4 regions of the Paenibacillus sp. J22P165 genome follow, and region 1 is predicted to be linked to each of the others. Evidence: riboswitches for the same ligand, from Rfam matches in the RefSeq annotation. Region 1 holds a riboswitch; each other region holds the start of a gene.

The links. A riboswitch is a leader RNA that binds a small molecule or an ion and turns the genes downstream of it on or off. The one in region 1 is predicted to bind cyclic di-AMP.
Region 2: another riboswitch for cyclic di-AMP. It lies ahead of AC58QM_RS29545 (stalk domain-containing protein); the one in region 1 lies ahead of AC58QM_RS22660 (C40 family peptidase).
Region 3: another riboswitch for cyclic di-AMP. It lies ahead of AC58QM_RS31220 (APC family permease); the one in region 1 lies ahead of AC58QM_RS22660 (C40 family peptidase).
Region 4: another riboswitch for cyclic di-AMP. It lies ahead of AC58QM_RS15115 (C40 family peptidase); the one in region 1 lies ahead of AC58QM_RS22660 (C40 family peptidase).

Annotation. Positions count from the first base shown of each region.
Region 1 covers NZ_JCAUAP010000009.1:22,928-28,329, forward strand. Annotated here, with positions in the region: gene AC58QM_RS22640 (transglycosylase domain-containing protein) at 1-102, shown strand, start outside; gene AC58QM_RS22645 (YwhD family protein) at 275-766, opposite strand; gene AC58QM_RS22650 (M1 family metallopeptidase) at 960-2,954, shown strand; gene AC58QM_RS22655 (hypothetical protein) at 3,039-3,857, shown strand; cyclic di-AMP (ydaO/yuaA leader) riboswitch at 4,025-4,163, shown strand; gene AC58QM_RS22660 (C40 family peptidase) at 4,167-4,637, shown strand; gene AC58QM_RS22665 (MSMEG_1061 family FMN-dependent PPOX-type flavoprotein) at 4,777-5,388, shown strand.
Region 2 covers NZ_JCAUAP010000014.1:141,282-146,683, forward strand. Annotated here, with positions in the region: gene AC58QM_RS29525 (sensor histidine kinase) at 1-115, opposite strand, end outside; gene liaF (cell wall-active antibiotics response protein LiaF) at 141-803, opposite strand; gene AC58QM_RS29535 (hypothetical protein) at 788-919, opposite strand; gene AC58QM_RS29540 (PspA/IM30 family protein) at 938-1,600, opposite strand; cyclic di-AMP (ydaO/yuaA leader) riboswitch at 1,770-1,922, shown strand; gene AC58QM_RS29545 (stalk domain-containing protein) at 1,927-2,718, shown strand; gene AC58QM_RS29550 (sporulation protein YjcZ) at 2,879-2,980, shown strand; gene AC58QM_RS29555 (molybdopterin molybdotransferase MoeA) at 3,100-4,368, opposite strand; gene moaA (GTP 3',8-cyclase MoaA) at 4,399-5,402, opposite strand, start outside.
Region 3 covers NZ_JCAUAP010000017.1:75,444-80,845, forward strand. Annotated here, with positions in the region: gene AC58QM_RS31210 (polysaccharide deacetylase family protein) at 1-618, opposite strand, end outside; gene AC58QM_RS31215 (YqkE family protein) at 630-890, opposite strand; gene AC58QM_RS31220 (APC family permease) at 936-2,771, opposite strand; cyclic di-AMP (ydaO/yuaA leader) riboswitch at 2,872-3,023, opposite strand; gene AC58QM_RS31225 (GNAT family N-acetyltransferase) at 3,291-3,740, opposite strand; gene AC58QM_RS31230 (MFS transporter) at 3,894-5,336, shown strand.
Region 4 covers NZ_JCAUAP010000005.1:551,240-556,641, reverse strand. Annotated here, with positions in the region: gene AC58QM_RS15120 (GNAT family N-acetyltransferase) at 169-690, shown strand; cyclic di-AMP (ydaO/yuaA leader) riboswitch at 812-979, shown strand; gene AC58QM_RS15115 (C40 family peptidase) at 983-1,876, shown strand; gene AC58QM_RS15110 (hypothetical protein) at 2,062-2,721, shown strand; gene yyaC (spore protease YyaC) at 2,900-3,433, shown strand; gene AC58QM_RS15100 (ABC transporter ATP-binding protein) at 3,502-5,402, shown strand, end outside.

The sequences.
Region 1 (5,402 bases):
GGCAAGCCTGCAAAGCCAGATGCAGCGGGCGGTCAAAAAGACGGCTCCAAAGGCGCTAACGGCTCTTGGTGGAACGATCTGAAACGCTGGTGGAATGATTAATTTACGCCTAAATGAAAACACAAAAAGGCAGTACTAAGCGCGTCTTAGTCCTGCCTTTTTGCTGTCCTAGTATATGAGGTAACATACACTAGGGTCTAGTATACCCGCTTCGACATTGTGTAACAATGGATGACACATAATGTTCATATTCTCCAGATTCGCTACAGAAAGCTTAGGAGAGCGCGTCCTTGAGGCTCTGATCTGAGCGGTTCCACCAGTCTTCGTTATGCTCAATTAGTCTATTGCGAAGCGCTGCGCGCTCACTGTCAGACAATCCTTCTAGAATGAATTTGCGTTTCATAGCGCCATCCATTTTGTTCACATGCTCCGCAAGAATCTTCCATCCGCGGCGAGCTTCCGTATCGATTAACATCTCACAAGCAGACATTCCCGCGTAATAGGCACCTTCTTCTGTGCGATCAACTGCTACCCACACGATCCACGCTTTACGACCATTCGGGACATCCTCTTTGTTCGTGGAGAATTTAATCCCCTTCTCAATCTTACTCTTGGCATGCAGGGTTCCTTCATCCAGATAAGCCTCATCCCCATCAATAATAATACCGGAGACGTTGCTTAGATCAATTGCTCCTGCGCCGAAGCCTTTGTGATTCACTTTTGAACTTACTATATTTAAGGCCAGCTTCTTCTTATCCGCTTCCATAAGGGCACCTTCCACTCTACATAAAGTTAAAATGACGACTTGCTTTCATTGTAGCGAAAGTCATCCCTTAGAACAAGGGGCGGAGTCTTCCATGGCCCTTTCTAACATTTCTTTCACCTCGCAGAAATATTCCCTAGGTTGTCTACATATACATGCTGTAGATGCTTGTTTAGGCGGGGTGAATCTCATGGATATGAATGCTCTATTCAATAGTCGCAAGGTACAGTGGTTTGCTGTCATGCTCCTTGCTGCCGGCGCAGTGTTAATAACGAACACCTTGCTCCCCTCCACATCAAGAGGGACTGTTCCTGTCGTCTCTAAAGAGGTACCTATTGCGAAGACACCGGACATGCAGCCTGCAGATAATGGCAAACCGTTAGAAACCTCAACACCACTTAGTTATCGTATTGCTGAATATCACATGAACGTTGCGTACACACCAGAAACGAGGCAGCTCCAAGGACAACAAACGCTCACGTGGGAAAATCCAGGCAATGTTCCTGTTCAAGAACTGTATTTCCACCTTTATCCGAATGCGTTCGCATCGAAGAAAACGACATTCATGCGAGAATCCGGCGGGAAGCTGCGGGACGATGAAGCGAAGGCAGATAGCGGCGGAAGTATGGAACTGCTCTCGGTAAAATCGGATACGGGTGATGATCTCACTAAGCGGATGACTTTTGTACAGCCTGATGACGGCAATAAGGACGACCATACGCTGCTCAAAATCCCATTATCTAAACCCGTGGGACCTGGTGAAACGGTCACCGTGAAAACCGATTTCCTAGTAAAACTGCCTGCAGCCTTTGCCAGAATGGGGTACGTCGATGACTTCATTATGGCAGGGCAATGGTTTCCGAAAGTTGCCGCCTATGAACGCAAGGGTACAAGAGGCCGCACTGAAGCTGGCTGGAATCTCCATCAATATCATGGCAATTCCGAATTCTATGCGGATTTCGGTATGTATGATGTGAAAATTCAAGTACCCGCCAATTACACTGTGGCGGCTACAGGATTTCCTGTGAAGCCTGCTGTGACGGAAAAAGGAATAAAGACCTATCAATTCTACGCTGAGGATGTCCACGATTTCGCTTGGTCGGCTTCGCCTCATTTCGTCTACGCCGAACAATCTTTCTCTGCTCCACAAGTTCCTGGTGTCAAAATTAAACTGTATCTCGATCCCAATCATCAAGATTTAAAGGATCGTTACATGTATGCGGCCAAAAAAGCACTCTCCCGTTATAGTCAGTGGTACGGAACGTACCCTTACTCTACCCTTTCTATCGTGGTACCGCCTCCAGGTGGAAATGGCGCGGGCGGCATGGAATACCCGACTTTAGTTACGGCTTGGGGTGCTAGTGACAAGGATCCCGACTTAGAACTAGAACGTGTCGTCGTGCATGAAATCGGCCACCAATTTTTCTACGGGCTCGTCGCCAGCAACGAATTCGAAGAAGCCTGGCTGGATGAAGGCTTTACCTCTTATGCAGAGGATAAGGTCATGGAAGCCGAATATGGCGAGGTGCCTAATTTACCTGTCGAATCCAGCTATATAACCTCTCCTAATGGGTTGCAGAAGGATGCATGGGCTTATAAAGGTCATGACCAGTATGCTGAAAATGTGTACACGCGTGGCAAGCTAGTGCTGAAAGCGATTGAGCAACAGGTCGGCACCAAAATGATGGATCGTATCATGCAAACCTATTTCCAACGGTGGCAGTTCAAGCACCCTTCTACGAAGGACTTCCAGCAAGTTGTGGAGGATGTCAGCAAAACAAAGTGGGACGATTTCTTCAATCAATATGTCTATGGTGAGATGATGATGGACTATTCTGTTGAGAGTGTTCAAGTCCGGCCTCAGGGCAATAAAGGTTCCGAAACTTACGAAAGCACAGTCCGCATCGTTAAACTTGGTGGCAACTCACCAGAAGTTCCCGTCCAGTTCCACTTCGCAGATGGGACAACATTAGATAAAACGTGGGATGGCAAGGAAGGCAGTATTGAGTTCAAATTAACACATGCTTCTCCTGTCGACTGGGTGCGCATTGATCCGAAGTACACACTCATTCTCGAAAATAAGCATATCAACAATTTTTATCAGACCCAATTAGATACAAAGTGGCAAATTCGATGGAATCTCGGCATTATTCAGTTCCTGCAAGCCATCTTCGGCTCAGTCGCCTGGTAAGGACTTGGCTTACCCCTCATGACAAACGCTGAGGGTATGCTTACGATGCTGGTTTTCTAAAGAAAACGTTAAGGAGGGACCTCGTTGGCTACCTATATCAAATCAGGCTTCAGGGCAGCTATGGCACAGCCTTTTGCCACAATCATTTTGTTCCTATATCAAATGGGCTGGGGTATTCTCCTGTATAAACTTGTTCAGGGCATACTTGTCCCCCTCATGCATCGCTTCCCTGGCGCCGAGCAGCCGAAGCAGGCATTGCAAATCTTCCTGGCTGAAGGCCAGTTTCAGTTAATAAAAACTGATCTTAGCTATTCCTATTTATGGTGGCTAGCTGCTCTCTTATGTGCTCGCATGCTGCTGACGCCACTCCTAAATGGCGGTGTATATTATTCACTTACGCACGCTCATCAGAATGCAGGCTATCGATTCTTTCGCGGGATGAAAAAACTTATGCTACCGTTTCTGCTCGTGTATCTCGTCCGGATTGCACTTACCCTGTTTCCACTCATCTGGCTGCTACCGAAAGCCTCATATATTCTTGGGCATAGCGGATCCTATGAGCAAGTCATTATCAAGCTTCTGCCTTGGATACTTAGTCTGTTGGTCTACGGCTTTGTCTTGCAGCTTCTCTTTATGTATGTGCAATTCGCCATCGCGGCTAAGCTAGGCATCCTATCTACGGTCATCTCCTTTTTTCGACATTCGCTGCCGATTGTCGGACTGTCCATCATTCTACTGGTGATTACAGGACTTTTAGCAGGGGTAACTGTCACAGCTACCTACATATGGGCTGGACTGATAGCACTAATCATTTATCAGCTGTATCCCCTATTCCACATTTTCATCCAGATTTGGGGGATTTCCTCCCAATATCAACTTCTTTCTGCCAAAATATCCAATTAATATTCAAAAAAACAGCCAATAGGCAAACATTCTCCCCCTCTCGTTGAGATAGGGGCTTTTTTTTGTCTTTTTTCCGAACAATCCGCCTTATTTTTAGCCTTTTTTCAAATGAAAAAAGAGGAATTTCATTGTTTATGACGAATTAAAAGGACTAGCATCAAAAAACCAAATATTTCATGCCGAATTCCTCAGTTTATGGGGAAACGGGGGAACCACTCCGGGTGAATTGATCTTGCAAGACAGGGATCATAGGGAACCTTCAACCGAACCCTCCAGCTAACCTCGTAGGCACCGGAAGGAGACAAGCAGTTGAAGAAAGTTGTTGGTCTTATTTTTAGCCTTGTTTTGTTTTTGAGTGTAAGTGTAGGAAGCGTTTTCGCGTCATCCTCCATGGACAACGCAGTCGAAGATCTCGTAGGAACTCCCTACAAATGGGCAGGAACGACAACCAAAGGGTTTGATTGCTCTGGTTTCACATCCTACTTGTTCAATGGGTTCGGCATCGACCTTCCACACAGCTCCAAATCACAAAACAGCGAAGGCTACTGGGTTGACAAAAAAGATCTTCGTAAGGGCGATCTTGTATTTTTCAACACGGATGGCAGCGGCATATCTCATGTAGGCATGTACCTTGGAGATGGTGAATTCGTTCACTCCGCTACAAATCAAGGTGTTGTGAAGAATAAGTTGAGCGAATCCTATTATGCGAAGCGGTATGTATCAGCCAGACGAGTTCTATGGGATGATATCTACAATCAACTAACTGCTGAATCCAAGTAATATTCTCGGCACAGAATGAAGCCCTGCAAGCGTTGCTCGTAAGAGCGGTTTGTAGGGCTTCATTCATTTGAACGAGAAGATAAGCGTATACTACAATGAATACATATAGGCTTTCGGCCTCCAGGAAGGATAGGAATACATGGACAGAATAAAAGATCTTACGCCCCCACCGTTCCCCGGCATCATTCAATCCATTGATGACATTCGCACAGATATCGGAGAGGCGCATCCGGCAGTCCAAAAGAAAGTAATCAACCAAGTCGACGCGCATGCTAGAGCGTTTATCGCCAAATCACCCTTATTCTACTTATCTACGTCGCATGCGAATGGACTGTGCGATGTTTCACCTCGCGGTGATAGCGCAGGCTTCGTTCGCGTGCTGGATGAACATCGCCTCATCTATCCAGAAAGACTGGGAAACCGTCGACTGGACTCTATGCAAAATATGTTAACCAACCCGCAAGTGGGTCTCTTATTCATCATTCCTGGCGTAGACATGGTGCTCCGCGTCAATGGCCGCGCTTGGCTGACGAAAGATGAGGAGCTACTGTCCACGATGCAGTTGAACGGGAAGTCCCCCATCGCCGCTGTCGGCGTTGAAGTGCAAGAATGCTTCATACATTGCAGCCGTGCCCTCAAGCTGTCAAAGATTTGGGATTCCACTACGTGGGTGCCTGAGAAAGAGCATCCGGACAGCATGGAAATGTTCCGCGCCCATCTAGCATTGAACGGAGTTCCACTAGAAGAATAGGAACAAACAGCCTT
Region 2 (5,402 bases), on a different contig from region 1:
AATTTCTTGAATTCAAAAAATAAAGCATAGCACCGAAAATAGCGAAGCTAAAGAGGATGGCCTCCCCCATGCTGCGCCATATCATATTCGTTAAACGTCGTTTGTAGCCGTCCACGTGGTGATCTCCGATCTCTACAAAGTTACAATACTTTGACCTTGATATCTCCTACGATATAAGAGAGCACGAGTTTCACTCGATGGTCGCAATGTTGATAATTCTCCGATTGCCACACCACTTTGTTCATTACGCCTGTTTCACGTTCTTCCGCGATATGAAGCTGACCGAACATGACAGAAGCTGTTACGGAAACACCGATATCATCAGGTACCTTTACATCAATATCCCCTACAACGCCCTGAAGGATAACTGTCGTTTCCTTTTGTTCTAGAATTGCTAGCGAGAGATCCATATACGTTTCCCCCACCAAATACCACGTCGACGTATTCCTTAGAATCCACGGTTCACGACCAAGGCGAACACTATCGACAATCTTTTGCTTTTGTATATACGTATCATCCTTATGAGCCTGCTTAGATCGAATGAAAAATAAACCTAATGAAATCAACACAACGGAAATGACAATTGTGAGATGATCACCAAATAAAATGACGGCACCAATCCCCATCAGCACATAACCCTTGCGTTCTTTGCGTGAACGAACACGGTGAATGCCCAGCAAAATAAGGATTACGGCCACAATGGGAAAAAAGCCTACGGTATGATCTAGAAGCAAAAAAACACCGACTGCAATCAGCACAAGCGCTGTATTTCGGCTGCGGTTATTTTTCATTTCTTCTCCCATCGATGCACCTCCTCTGGCTGCTGCTTCATGTCTTCGTTCATACGATTCTTAGCATACCATAAGAATGGACGACCTCCAAGATGCAAATCCTTATAGGGCAAGGCTTTGCCTTTCATGGAGGTCACGCGCCAACGCTATTTTCGGTTATGCGGATCTCGCTCATCGCGAGTTCGCTGCTCCTGCTGCCAATCGTGCTGCAGCTTGGTACGCAGCGCGCGCAGTTCATGCTGAAGGTTGCCTCCGGCTTCCTTCAGCGTTTCCTTCGACAGGCGGCCCGCCACGCGGAGCCCCTGCAACGCTTCCCGGCCGAGTTCGCGGCCGGCGACCTCCAGCTCGCGCCATGTGTCGCGAGCTTCTTTGCCGTGCAGCCCGCTGCGCGGCTGCACATCCTCGGCTGCGTGCCCTGCACGCAGCCCGCGCAGTTCCTCTGCGAGCGCCAGGCACAAGTCCTGGCTGCTCGCGTACTGCGCGCGGTAGTGCTCGCAAGCGGCTTCCTCGCGCAGCTTCTCTTGCAGGGCGAGCCGCGCGAGATCCTCTTCGCCGGCGCGCATGGCAAGCTCCGCCTGCTCGCTGCGCAGCTTCGCCATCTCTTCTGCGCGAGCCATGTTGCTGCGCAGCGCAATCGTAGCCTGAAGCGCATCTTCATAGCGCTCCTCTAACTGAACTATCGTAGGGTTCCCTGCATACGCAGTACCTGGATTCGTTTTGCCTACAGTCTCTTGCCAGACGGTTTCAGCCATCTTGCCGATACGGTCAAATATATTAGTAGGATCAATTTCCTGTTTCTTATCATTCATATCAAAATCGCCCCTCATCCTCAGCCTCATCCTTCATCATACTTCTATCGTAGCGCAATATATGATGTTCTAAAACCGACTATCGACTGTTTTTGAACCTAGACCTAAGTCTAGTATGAGAAGCGTACAACCATATATTGGTCGTTGTTCGAGCATGGCGATGATGATAAAATATTTGAAGCCGAGTCTAGTGCGTAAATAAAGGCACTGGTACGGGGGACGAAATACTTGGGGTGAATATTTGCTTCGGCTTGGAGCAGACTAGGGAGAACCTTCTTCCCGAACCCGTCAACTAACCTCGAAGGCTCATGAAGGAGGATTACCAATTGAATAAGCTTACTAAAGGGTTAACTAGCCTTGCTGTGTCACTAACAGTTTTGGCAGGAGGCTTTCTTTCCCCATTTTCAGCCCAAGCAGCTGCAATGGAAGTGAAAGTGCAAGTCAATGATGACCTGATCCATTTCCCTGATGCGCAGCCATTTTTGGATGGCAACCAAATTACCCAAGTCCCGCTCCGGTTTGTAACCGAGAAGCTTGGTTATACAGTGAATTGGAAAAAAGATGGAAACCAGATTGAAGTAACACTAAATAATGACAAACATACGATTACCTTGGTTTCAGGTCAAAAAGAAGCTAACATTGATCAGGAAACCGTCGTACTAGATGGCGCTTCCCAGTATCAAAATGGGCGGGTTTATGTGCCGCTTCGCTTCCTTTCCACCGTTGCAGGTGTACCTGTCCATTGGGATGCTAGCAGTAAACTAGCTATTCTGAGTAAAGATGGCGGGCAACATGCACCGGATTATCAAGTTTTTGAGTCTACAGCTTATTCAGCAGATCCTTCTGAAAACGGTGGGTACGGCGCATTTGATTACATGGGTAATCCACTTGCAGTCGGCACAGTTGCTGTTGATCCATCCGTTATTCCACTTGGTACCAAACTTTATATTGAAGGTTATTCGTTTAATGGTCTTCCGCAAGGCGGAATGTACGTCTATGCAACCGATACCGGTGGCGCCATTAAAGGAAAACGAATGGACATCTTTATCCCAGGCTCGCGAAAATCTTTGCAAAGCTTCGGCATTCAGAAAATTAAAGTATACCAAATTCCAAATTAATTGCTTGGAAGAGCTGCCCCTTGAGAATCAGACAAGGGCAGCTCTTTTTGGTAGGTGAATGTTCCGATGCAATAAGGGCATTCGTCCAATCAACAGGTATTCGCCCTACATATGTTATATAGTGTTTAACCCATATTCATTCAAAACCGGAGGGGATACTATGTCAGCTGTAGTTGGTGGAACGCCAGGATACGGAAATTCCGTAGGTGTAATTCTTGTTCTTTATGTACTGTTGGTCATCATTCTTGCTACATTCTACTAGGACTATCTTCCGTTAATTCGTTAGATTGCAAAAAAGCCCAGCCTGCTGAAACTTCTGTCCATAGAAGCTTCCAGCAGCGGGCTTTTTTTCATTTATCAATAAAATTATAAGTTCATCCGTTAAAGCGTTGTATACATCTTCACACCATCACCACGCTGATACCCTTGTCCTCCAGGAGGCAACCAAATCAAACAATCCGCATCTTTGATCGACACCATGATACTTGACTTATCAATGCCCGCAGGTCGCACCCAGATGGTTCCTGCTTCGACACGTGTCGTTCCCCGAATATAACGGGGATAGGCAGAAGGTTTATCATAAGTCACATCCAGAAACGCTGTAGACGCTTTTGCCTCAGGACACTGACTCCCTAACATTTTCTTAATAATTGGCTTTGCGAATAGCTCGAAGCCTACAAATGATGCTCCTGGATTACCAGACAATGCGATGAGCAACTTGCCCTGCCATAAAGCCGCACTTGTTGGTGTCCCTGGCCGCATCGCCACTTTATTGAACAATAGCTTACCGTCGAATCGACCGAATAGCTCTACGAGAACGTCGTAATCACCTACAGAGACCCCGCCAGAAGTCAAAATAAGATCAACATCAGGCAGCACTGCTTCAAGCGCGGCTTCCACCTGCTCAGGATCATCCGTAAGTGCTGGCATGATCCATGCCGATCCACCTGCTGCCTCAACTTGTGCAGCCAGCATGTAGCTATTGCTGTTGCGGATTTTCCCTGGCTGCATCTCCTGTTCGACTTGTAACAGCTCTGAACCAGTCGAGAATATCGCTACCTTAGGCTTTCGGTACACCTCAACTTCAGAATAGCCGAAGGTCGCCAGAATAGCGGCATCTCCTGGGCCAATCTGTGCACCACGTGCAATCACGAACTCCCCACGTGCAACCTCGCCAGCGATTGGCGTAATATTACTTGCTGCTTGCACATTTTTCTTAATCCGTACTTTGACGTCCCTAGATACCACAGATGCATCCTGCAAAGAATCTGTCATTTCTAGCATGACAACCGCATCTGCACCATCTGGCACAGGCGCTCCCGTCATGATACGAGCAGCCGTTCCCTCTCGAATCGTAAGCTGGGGCATGGTCCCGCTTGGAATCCGCTCAATAACTTGTAAGACAACCGGTGAGTCTTGCGTCGCCGTTGTAATATCCTCGGAACGAACCGCATATCCATCCACACCGGATCGGCGAAAATGCGGAACAGCATGATCGGCATAAATATCCTTTGCCAACCGTCTGCCAAAGGACTTGGGCAGCGAGACCATCTCCGTCTCAGTGGGTATAACGTATGCATAGAGTTCGGCTCGCGCTTCCTCAACAGAGATTACTTTCCTGCCAAACCTGAGCTTCATTTCACTGTTCACTTGATTCCATGCCCCCTGTACCCCGTTACGCTATCCGCCGATCTGTGACATCCGGCGATTAGTTGGTGTATGCGACTGTTCTTCGTTCATCAAAGCCTGAGCCATCTCATGATTTTGTGGTTTTATATCCAGCGCACGGAAGAACAGGTCCTCCACCGCTGCATCATCACCAATATATTTGCGTACGTTAAATTCATCCGACCAATATAAGCACGGCTTGATATTGCCATCAGCCGTCAATCGCAGACGATTGCAGGTTTCACAGAAGTGATCACTAATCGGATGAATCAGGCCGAATGAACCTAACGCACCTTCTATGCGATAATTCTGTGCAGGCCCATTGCCATAAACCGCAGTAGACGCCGTTGCTTCCCAGCCCATTTCCTTACAGCGGTCCAGAACCGTCGTAAGAGATAAATAGCGGCTTTTCCAATCTTCGTCTTGATGTCCGATTGGCATATATTCAATAAATCGCACCTGAATCGGGCGATCAATCGTCATTTGCAAGAAATCAGCAATTTCATCGTCATTAATGCCTTTCATCAGTACCACATTCAGTTTAATCGGTGTAATACCTACACGATACGCTTCTTCGATCGAGGCTAGCACACGACGAATATCCCCACCACGGGTGATCAAAGAGAAACGGTCTGCTCTTAATGAATCTAAGCTAATATTTACACGGGTTAACCCTGCCGCTCGCAGCTTCTCAGCACGTGACGCAAAATAAATCCCATTCGTAGTCAATGCAATATCTTCAATACCGGGAATCTGAGACAGCCTCCCAATCAGCTGCTCCAGGTTTTTACGTACAAGAGGCTCTCCGCCAGTTAATCGTAATTTACGAACACCAAGTCCAGCTAATACGCGAACAATTTCTGTTATTTCATCAAAAGTTAACAGCTTCTCATCCGGTTCAAATTCCATTCCTTCTTCCGGCATACAATAGACGCAACGCAAATTACAACGATCTGTCACTGAGATGCGCAGGTAATCATGCATCCGCCCAAAACGATCCAATAGCAGCTTTGGCA
Region 3 (5,402 bases), on a different contig from region 1:
TTCTTTGACGTTCTTCGTACCCGCAATACCGTATGCTGGCTTGCCTGTTACGGATAAAGGGCGGTGCTCGGTGCCATGATTTTCGATCTCAAACAAAGGATTCGCGGCAAGAAGCTGAAAAGTAGACGGATTCGCAGCCATCCATCTAGCATTGATGAATAACGTAGCTGGAATCTGCTCCTGAATCAGATACTGGATCAGCTTCTCATCGTAGCCACTGCCATCCTTCCCGCCGCAGGCATCAAAGGTAAGGGCAATCACTTTGTCCTTCGTTTGTAATCGTGTTTTGACACCGGGGACACGCTCTCCCCACTTCGTTGGACTCGCCGAAGCATAACGAGCAATCAAGGATTGTTCTACCGACGCGAAAGCTGGGACAGCTTCCGTATCTTCCGTTTTAACCGTTGGACTATCGGATGAAGGATGGGATGAGGTCGTTGGGACAGTTGACGCGATAGGACTACTCACTGGTGTTGTTAATGTAGTGTTTGCAGTTGGTGCAGCTGTTGGCGCTAGTGCCGGTGTCGATGCAACCACAGTTTCCACTTCCATAGCACCCTGCTCCACCTGACAACCTGCAAGCGCTAACATCGCGCTCATGAAAAAAAGGAGGCACATCGCGCGCCCCCTCATTTATGCTTCCGCCAGTCTAATTTACTTTTCTCCAGCTGATAGGCAAAATCGTTCTCAAGACGCTTCTCTTCCGCCTTGCGTGCCGCCTCTACCTTGGCTCTCTCTGCGTCCTTCTTCGCTTGCTCTTCCGCTTTCATCGCGTCAGCCTGGGCTTTGAGTCCTTCTAGTATTTCCGGACGCAGTAAATCTTTCAGCGTTGCAGGTTTATCTTGCACACTAGCCGCAGCTGGCGTCATTTTTGCTTTCTTTTTCACCATAATAAGGTCACCTCGTCTACAAGTTCTCCCTATTATTGTACACCTCTATTGATGTAAATGATACGGTACTGTTGCAACAACGATATCCTTATCGGCTTGAAGCTTCGAACGAATCCGCGCCGCAGACTGATTATGGAGCAGACGATGCCACCATTTCTTCGGCATGAATTGTGGAAGAATAACCATGATGGATTGCTTCTCTGACACATGCGTATCGATACGATCAATGAATTCTGCCAGCGGCTTCAGGATCGTTCTATATCGCGATTTGAACACAACGAGTCGAACGCCTGGATCCCAGATCTGCCACTTCTCCTGCATCGATTCTTCATCCTCATCCGAGAAGGACACATAGAATGCGATAACGTTTGGCGAAAGCGATCTGGCATAGTTCAGAGATTGCTCAACCGCTTTGTGAATCCCAGCCACAGGTACGATAATGACGGGCTCTTTGGTACACACACGGTCTTGTGTGATATCAATGCGAAGTTGCTTCGCTACATCATCATAATGGTGACTGATCTTCGTAATGAGCCATAGTAAGATCGGCGTCACAACAATGACGATCCAAGCGCCTTCACTGAATTTGGTGATACAGAAAATAATCAGAACTGCTAGAGACACAATGCCGCCTAGACCATTGATAATTAATTTGCCAATCCAGCCGGAGACGCGCTCTTTCAGCCATTTGCGAACCAAACCGCTTTGAGCCAAGGTAAAGGATAAAAATACGCCAATCGCATAAAGCGGAATAAGTGCATCGGTTTTACCTTTGAAACCAATCAGAAGCAGACTTGCCAATACGCCTAACGTGATGATGCCATAATGATAGGAAAGACGATCTCCACGGAAGGAGAACATGCGCGGGAAGTTTTTGTCCTGAGCCATGATCGACGCCAAGATCGGGAAACCATTAAAACTCGTATTCGCTGCAAGCACCAGAATGAGCATCGTTGCGATTTGAGTCGCATAATACATCGTGCCACGGCCAAAAGCTTGCTCCGTCACCATCGATAAGACCGATGTATGACCATTAGGGTCAGGCGCAATTCCATACCCTAAAGCAATCAGCGTTACACCACCGAAGACGATGGCCAACAAGCCGCCTAAGGAGATAAGCGTACGCTTAGCATTTTTCACGGAAGGTGTTCTGAAATGGGGTACCGCATCCGAAATCGCTTCGATCCCTGTTACTGCTGAGCAACCAGAAGAGAACGCTTTAAGAATAACGAATAAGGTCAATGAGCTCGTTGCTGCGCTGGGTGCGAATTCGATAGCGTGTGTATTCAGTGAACCCGTGAGCAAATCGAAAATGCCTTTTCCAACTAACAACAGAATACAAAGGATGAAAAAATAAGTAGGTATGGCGAATACCGTGCCTGACTCAGAAGTACCTCGCAAATTCAGCCAGACCATAATCCAAACCAGCAGGATGGTAAGTGGAACAATGTACGGTACGGCAGATGGAAATGCAGACGTAATCGCCTGGACGCCAGCCGAGATCGACACGGCAACGGTAAGGGTATAGTCAATCAGTAAGGAGACTCCTGTAAGTCGTCCCCATACCATCCCTAAATTCTCTTTCGTAACCATATAGGCGCCGCCACCCATAGGGTAGGCTTCAATCACCTGTCTGTAGCTCAACACTAGCAGAAGTATTAAAGCAATAATGGAAATCGCAATCGGCAAGGAGAAGGCAAATGCAGCTACACCAACTGTTGCAAGCTCTAACAGAATCTGCTCTGTCCCATACGATACGGAAGATAAGGCATCGGAAGACAGGATGGGAAGTCCTTTCCAGACAGGCATTTTCTCCGACTCAATCTCACTCGACTTTAGCGGCTTACCAAACACAATTTTTTTCAATGAATCACTTGTCATTTCTCACTTGTTCCTCCAATTAAAACGAATATCACGCACCACACTTGAAAAATGGACGCAAAAAAACACAAGGAATGACCTTGTGTTTTAAACACATGTTCTCCTTTCTCACGATCGCTTACGAGGTTAGCTGCCGGGTTCGGGCCGCGAGAAATCTGCCCTAAAAGGTACTTGGTATCCGTACCCCTACTCACCCCATGATACTTTTGGTTCCCCCGCTTTTCTTAACAGAAAATTAAGCGAAATATTCAACTGTTCTGGTACGTGTTGAATACTACTCTCTTCTACTCACATAGTAAAGGATGGAAAAAACGTAAAAAGCCCCCTCCCACCTCTTGTATCACGCAATAATTCGCTTACAATTACTTGATTCTTTGATTATCTTCCATTTTCGTACGTAATCAGGGTATTTGATGAAAAGAAGTGGGTTGCATCCTTCAGAGGTTGTTCGATTCATGCAATCGTCCCTTCAAAAGGAGGAATTTCGGGGAAAATCCAGCTATTGGCTCACGGCTTCCCTTATATAATCGTGTAATTTACCCAATCCAGGCGTGTTGCGCCCATTTTGTCAAAAAACTGTTGTGCACGTTGATTATCTGGTCCGGTGACCCATGACATATAGGCATAACCGTTTTCCTTGGAATAACTTTGGCATTTCCTGAACAAATCTTCTTCTTCCGCCGCCCCACGAAATGGCTCGAGAAGGAAGAGGTCATTCATGATCGTAATAGGACTTGCTTTTATCGTACTCCAGGCAAAATACAACGTTGCAAAGCCGATGAGTTCCCCCTCCTTAACGACAACAAACTGTGTACCGCCTTGCTCTAGAAGCAGGCTGCTAATCAAACGATGAATAGCGGTGGTTTCCGGCCTTGGCTTCTTATAAAACCCTACGATATAGGCATACATCAACTCTGTGAGTGTCTCTAAATCTTCCATTTCCGCTTTTCTAATTATGTGGTGTCCCATCGTATTCCTCATTTATCTTTTTCGAATAATAATACAATTTAATGAATTAATATACAATATTCCAATGGTCATATACTTAAATTCATTGACACACCCTAACCCTCATGATAAACTGTAACAATTAATATTATAGTTTAGATCGGATGGTGTACCATGTCAAATTACACGACTACCTCACATCAAGAAATAGCGTCAGCGCCTCCTGAGATGCCAGGTCGCTTACGTGAAACACCGGTATCGTGGTTGCTCTGTTTTACCATTGTACTGGTGATTATGAACACGATGATGTTCAATCTGGCACTTCCCAAAATCTCTGTTCAATTCGAGCTCAGCCCCTCGACAGCATCGTGGATTGTTACGGGATATTCCATCATTTTCGCCATTGCCTCTATTACCTACAGCCGCTTGTCCGACTTCGTGCCTATTCGAAAACTCTACGTCATTGCCCTGCTTTCACTAGGCGGTGCTTCCGTCTTAGGGCTGTTCACGAACAGCTTCGGATTGTTGCTGCTTACAAGGCTGATTCAAGCATCTGGCGCAGGAGCGATCCCATCGCTGGGTATCGTTCTCGTCACACGTTACATCCCATTGTCTCGCAGAGGCAGAGCTATGTCGCTCATCTTATCCGCGGCTTCACTCGGCTTAGGACTCGGTCCCGTCGCAGGCGGTTCTATCGTTCAGTATTTGGGCTGGCACTTCCTGTTCGTTATTACTGGGATTACGCTTCTGCTTATCCCTATATTTTTAATCCTGCTTCCAAAAGAAAAAGCAGAAAGCGGCACGTTCGATTTCATCGGTGCTCTGCTCCTAGGCGTTGGAACGACTGGGCTGCTGCTCTTCCTAACGTCCAAGAGCATCATTGCCCTCTTAGTAGGTATACTCGCGATTGCCCTCTTCGCTCTGCGCATTCGCATGGCGTCGCAGCCTTTCGTGCTGCCTGCGTTATTCAGTGACAGACCTTATATGGCGCTCAGCGCAATCGGCGTTTCTTCCTACATGATTAGCTTCGGCTTCCTGTTCCTTGCGCCGCAGATGCTTGCTCGTGTATTCGGCTTAGCTCCGCTTACCTCAGGACTGCTGCTTTTCCCAGGAGCACTCCTAGCAATGCTGGTGTCGAATCGTGTTGGACGTATCATTGACCGTTATGGGAACACAGCACTACTTCGTTATGTGCCATGGTTGATGTTAGTTTCAACTGTACTGCTTGCTCTGACTGCCAGCTACTCCTCATATTGGATTGCTGCACTCTACATCCTAGTGAGCATCAGCTTCACGACACTTTCCAGCGCTGTATCCAATGAGCTCTCCCGGCAATTGCCGAAGGAACGCATCGGCTCCGGTATGGGCTTGTTCCAATTGCTGCAATTTTTCAGCGGAGCATTCGCTGTTGCGCTCTCGGGGAGCGCGCTGGTCTGGCAGAAATCGCTGCCGCTCGAACGTGCTTTTGATAACCTTATCTGGGGCATGGCGGTTATCGCGATCCTCACCATAGGAAGCTCTATCGTATACAAAAATTATGCAAAAAAACAGCGGACAGAGCTCGCCGCAACGGAGTCCGTTGGAAGAGCGGCGATGCCTAAGCCTGCAGCCGAATAAATACAGCCAGATGGCGCTCAAGCCCAGATTAAGGTGATGATATCATCTTAAATCTGGGCTTGGACA
Region 4 (5,402 bases), on a different contig from region 1:
AAGTGTCGAGTAAAGATGACTATACCCTACCTTTTCCGAGATCTTATTGATCCGAAAGGTAGGGTTTTTGTCCATGTGAACTGAGGTGTCGTTCATCTAGCTCCATAGGGAAGTAAGAAACGGCCCAGTTGGATAACCTAAAACCAACATGAAGGGAGGTGCTGACAGATGGTCAATGAGGATTCGTTTGAAGAGGTATTCGAGCTGATGAATGCCGCTTTTCCAGAAACGGAAATAAGAACGTATGAGGGTCAGCGGGCGCTTTTACCTCATCCTAGTTACAGAATCGATGTTGAGAGAGATGCCCAGGGGCAATTGCTCGGCTTTTTGGCCAGTTGGAACTTTAGCACATTTCGATTTGTAGAACATATTGCTGTCAATGTTGCCATAAGAGGTGGTGGGATTGGTAAGCGAATGCTGATGAAGTACATAAGTAGTGCAAGCACGCCAATTGTACTTGAAGTAGAGCTTCCAACTACCTCAGATGCGACGCGGAGAATTGAATTCTATAAGCGCTGTGGTTTTCATTTGAACCTTTTTTCTTATGCACAGCCTCCACTGCGAGAAGGGCAAGCCATGCTTCCTCTCAACATCATGAGTTATCCGAGTCCTTTAACTGAAAGTGAGTTTAATCCCTGTAAGGAGATCCTGTTTACAGAGGTGTACAGGCAGCCAGTAGGCTACGTCTGAAGCATTTTGAAGACAGTTACTCTGAAAAGAGTAGCTGTTTTTTGTGCTTTTCGGCCTAAAAGGAAACACTTACCATCGTGCAAAAGTTGTCAAGCTAAAACGAACTGTGCTAGTCTAACATAGACAAAAAATGCCGAATCTCGGAGCATCGAAAGCTCCGGTACGGGGGACTTCTTTATTTGGGGTGAATGAATGCTCAGTTAGTCTAGTTTTAGGCTAATGGGGCTTACTAGGGAAAACCTCTTCCCGAACCCGTCAACTAACCTCGGAGGCTTCAAGGAGGCACAACGTTTTGAAACTTTTTACTAAAAGCTTTATTTGTTCATGCGCTATTTTAGGCGCAGCCATTACACTGTTCGCCGCGCCATCCGCGCATGCGGCAACGGATTCTTCTTCGGTGAAGGTTCAAGTTAACGATGACTTGGTGCAGTTCCCAGAAGTACAGCCTTTTATTGATAAGGCAGGTACACTCCAAGTGCCACTTCGCGTGTTGTCGGAGAAGTTAGGTTATCAAGTGGATTGGGCGAAGCAAGGCGATGAAGTTGTCGTCACACTCATGAACAAAGAGCAATCCATTCAACTTACTACTGACGAAGAGAAAGCGATCGTGAACAGTAAGTTAGTTGAACTAGAGAGCAGTCCTACGTTGCTTGAGGGAAGTACCTATGTTCCACTACGTTTCATTACAGAGACGTTTGGCTCTGAGATTGCGTGGAACGATGCGAATAAAATCGCCATCGTAGAACAAGACGGTAAAACTCATAAGCCAGCATGGATTGCACCCCCACCCGCAGCCCTAGCAGCTCCAGTGGCCAAGGTCGTTCAGTCATCCGTTTCAGCTCAAATTATTCAAGCTGCAACGACTTTTAAGGGGACGCCTTATCGATGGGGAGGAACGACACCCAAGGGCTTCGATTGCTCTGGATTCGTTCGTTATGTATACGAGGCCAAAGGCATTGAGCTGCCACGCACCTCCGTGCAAATGTACGATCAAGCAGGGACAAGAGTGACGGATTTGAAAGCGGGAGATCTTGTTTTCTTTGCTTCAGGTATTGTCAATCATGTGGGCATTTACATCGGAAATAATCAATTCATTTCCTCAACAACATCCGTTGGTGTGACGGTTGATAGTCTCGCTAGCTCCTATTGGGGCTCAAGATATGTAGGTGCAAAACGCGTACTATAAGACAGTTACTCAATATGGTATATGCAGGGTGAATAAGAGCGTATGTTCGCTGTGTCTTTCGCAAATGAAAGCATAGCGGCGGATGCTCTTTTTTTTGCGCGAAAATCTGCGATTTTTATCGAAATTTTGAGGATTATAGCCTATAATGAGAAAATGGTTGGAAGAAAGTAGGTGACGCGTACGACATGCAAGTTAGTGTCTGGAAAAGCTGGTTTCATAAAATTAAAATGTCGGGTCGAACAGATCGCATGTACAACGTGGAAACAGGTCCTGCCATTCCGGAAGACATTCGGGTCGTGATTAAGCAATTTTTTCATACGTATAACCATTTCAAAGGGGCAAGGCAATTCCAAACGGATACTTTTATTAAAGAAGTATTCTATGCAACGAAACAAGATCCGAAGGATCACCGCTCGATAGATGAGATGGAAAATTATATCCAGAGCAAGAACGTCAACCGTTTACGACTGAAATCGTATGTGATTGATGAATATCTGCGAATTGGTGAAAAGGTATGTATGATTGGTGTGACGCGGGAATTTAGCAATGCGCATCGAAATCGTGTGCTTTATTTTATCGTACAGGAAGAAGGCGCTTGGCGGTTTCATCATATCGTGAGATCACATCATGGGAAAATTATCGAGAAGTTTCAGGTGAAAGAACAGGTTGGATTTGTAGTTGGGGATGATAAGGTAGCGTTGCTCTTTCTAACACATGCAGATTCAGCGGATGCTTCCACGTTTATGTTGGGGGATTATGTACATACGGAAGGCTATTTGGAAGTGGAACAAGAGGTAAGCGGTCAGCTCTATTATCGGATTGTTCGGATGAATCGCGTACATTAAGAAGGTATAAGTCAGGATACAAGCGGCATGAATAGGCTTTGCTCTGTCGAGTAACGCTTATTTGGTGTGCGTGCAATTGGCGGTAGGCAAGTGGACAGGGTGCATCACCTTATGAAACAATAGAACTATCATTCATCAGGTAAAGATTATGTGCAACATGCTTGGAAGGGAGGCAAAGATGGAGAATGAACCATTGGAACTGCAGGCGCAGTTTTGGAAAAAGGTTAATGGTGAACAGTTAGGGCAGCTTCTGCAACAGATCGCGTTGAGCACGGAGTTGAAGCCAAGTGAGTTGGCTTTTGTGTGTATCGGGACCGATCGTTCAACTGGCGATTCACTAGGTCCACTCGTTGGCAGCAAGCTTGCAGAGCTAGGTTATCCGCATGTTATTGGTACGTTAGCGGCACCGTGTGATGCCAGTAACTTGGCAATTCGCTTGCAGGAAATTCCACCGAATGTCGTGGTGATTGCAATAGATGCTTGTTTGGGACAAAAATTAAGTGTGGGCTTATACCAGTTGTCGAACCAGCCGTTGGCACCGGGGAAATCAGTTGGTAAGGTGTTACCAGCTATTGGTGACTATACGATTGCTGCGATCGTGAATGTCGATGGACCAAGGCAGTATAATGTGCTGCAAACGACTTCGTTATATCATGTATTGCGAATGGCAGATGAAGTAGTTCGTGCAATAGCCTATGCAATTCCTTTGTAGCTGAGGGCAGCAAAGAGGAGAAAGATCGGAGTGATATGTGAGTGATAGGACCAGGAGGACCAGGGGGAATGGGGCGGCTGTCCGACCGGAATCGACCCAAGGCCAAGTTGAAGGATGTATCGATACGAAGGATTTTGCTATTGTTCAAAAGGTATTGGGGACAAATTATGGTGATTATTGGCTTGGCGCTGCTTGCGGCAGTGATTGGGCTTATTCCACCACTCGTTATGAAAGAAATTATTGATACAGCGATCCCGCAAGGGCGTGTAAAACTGCTGTCGGTTATGGCACTGCTGATGATTCTGTTGCCTGTGCTTAGCGGTGTGCTTGGCGTATGGCAAAACCATCTGAATACCAAAGTAACCCAAGGGGTTATTCGGGATTTAGGACAGTCTTTGTTTGTTAATTTGCAGCGGCAGTCGATGGCGTTCTTCACAGACGCGCGCTCAGGCGAAATTGTGCAGCGGATCACTGGCGATGTGCAATCGGTACAGAGTGTGGTGACATCCATTGTGGTCTCCTCCATCACGCAGATTGTTATCGTATTCACGACGATAGGCATTTTGTTTGCGCTAGATTGGAAGTTGGCGATCATTTCGGTATTGATATTGCCGCTTTTTGTGCTGCCTGTAAAAAAGGTTTCCCAGGTAAGGAAAGTTTTGCGGCTTGAAACGCAAAAAGTGCGCTCGGAAATCACCTCGCAGCTGAATGAGAACTTCGGTATTTCGGGTGCGTTGTTGACGCGGATTTTTGGCAGAGAAAAGCAGCAAGAGCAAGAATTTACGAAGATGAATCAAAAGGTGATGGACCTCGAGCTGCGCCTCAATTTAGTCGGCCGTTGGTTTGGGATGGCTACGAATACGCTTGGGCCGTTAGGCACGGCCATTATCTATATCTATGGCGGATACTCCGTTATCAACGGGGATATGACCTTAGGATCGATCGTCGCGTTTACGGCGTATTTGGGAAGGTTGTACATGCCTGTAGGCACACTGCTGAATCTGCAAGTTGAGGTCGCGACGGCACTTGGTGTATTTCAACGGATCTTTGAGTATCAGGACATGGTGCCTGATGTCATGGATGCCGAGGGAGCACGCCAGTTAGGAACGGTTGCAGGGCGCGTGAGTTATAAGCAGGTGTCTTTTGCTTATAAGTCGGGGGAACCGCGTGGTAAGGGAAGTGTGGGGGAGCTAGAAGTAGGGAAGCGTAGGAAGCCGGCGGAAGTTGGCGAGCAGGGTAGAGCGGAAGAATTCGCAGTCGGGCTCAGCGAGAAAGTGGAGGAGAGAAGAGCAGAGCAGAAGGGAAGATTGGAAGAGCGAAGTGCAGAGATGAGAGGAAGGGCCGTGGAGCTGGGCGGAGTTGGCGAGAGAGGGAAGTCGGTGCAGTATGCACTGCGCGACGTCACCTTTGAGGCGCAGCCTGGTGAGATGGTCGCGCTCGTGGGACCAAGCGGCGCTGGGAAGTCGACGCTGATCGGAATGATCGCGCGGCTGTACGACCCGACAGCCGGCGTTGTCGAGGTCGACGGCGTCAACGTCCGCGACGTGGGGTTAGCGTCGCTGCGCGCGCAGATCGCGTATGTGACGCAGGAGTCTTTTCTGTTCCACGCGACGATTGGCGACAACCTGCGCTTTGCGCGGGAGGACGCTACGCGTGAAGAGATGGAGGCCGCTTGTCGGCAGGCCTACATCCACGATTTCATCGTGTCGCTCCCCGAAGGGTACGACACGATGGTCGGAGAGCGCGGCCACCGGCTCTCCGGTGGCGAGCGTCAGCGGATCGCGATTGCTCGCGCGATCCTGAAGCGCCCGCGCATCCTCATCCTCGATGAGGCGACGTCGCACTTGGACTCGGAATCCGAGTCCTATGTGCAGGCGGCGCTCGAGGAGCTGATGCAAGGGCGCACGACGCTCGTGATCGCGCACCGGCTCTCCACGGTGCTGGCCGCCGATCACATTCTGGTGATCGA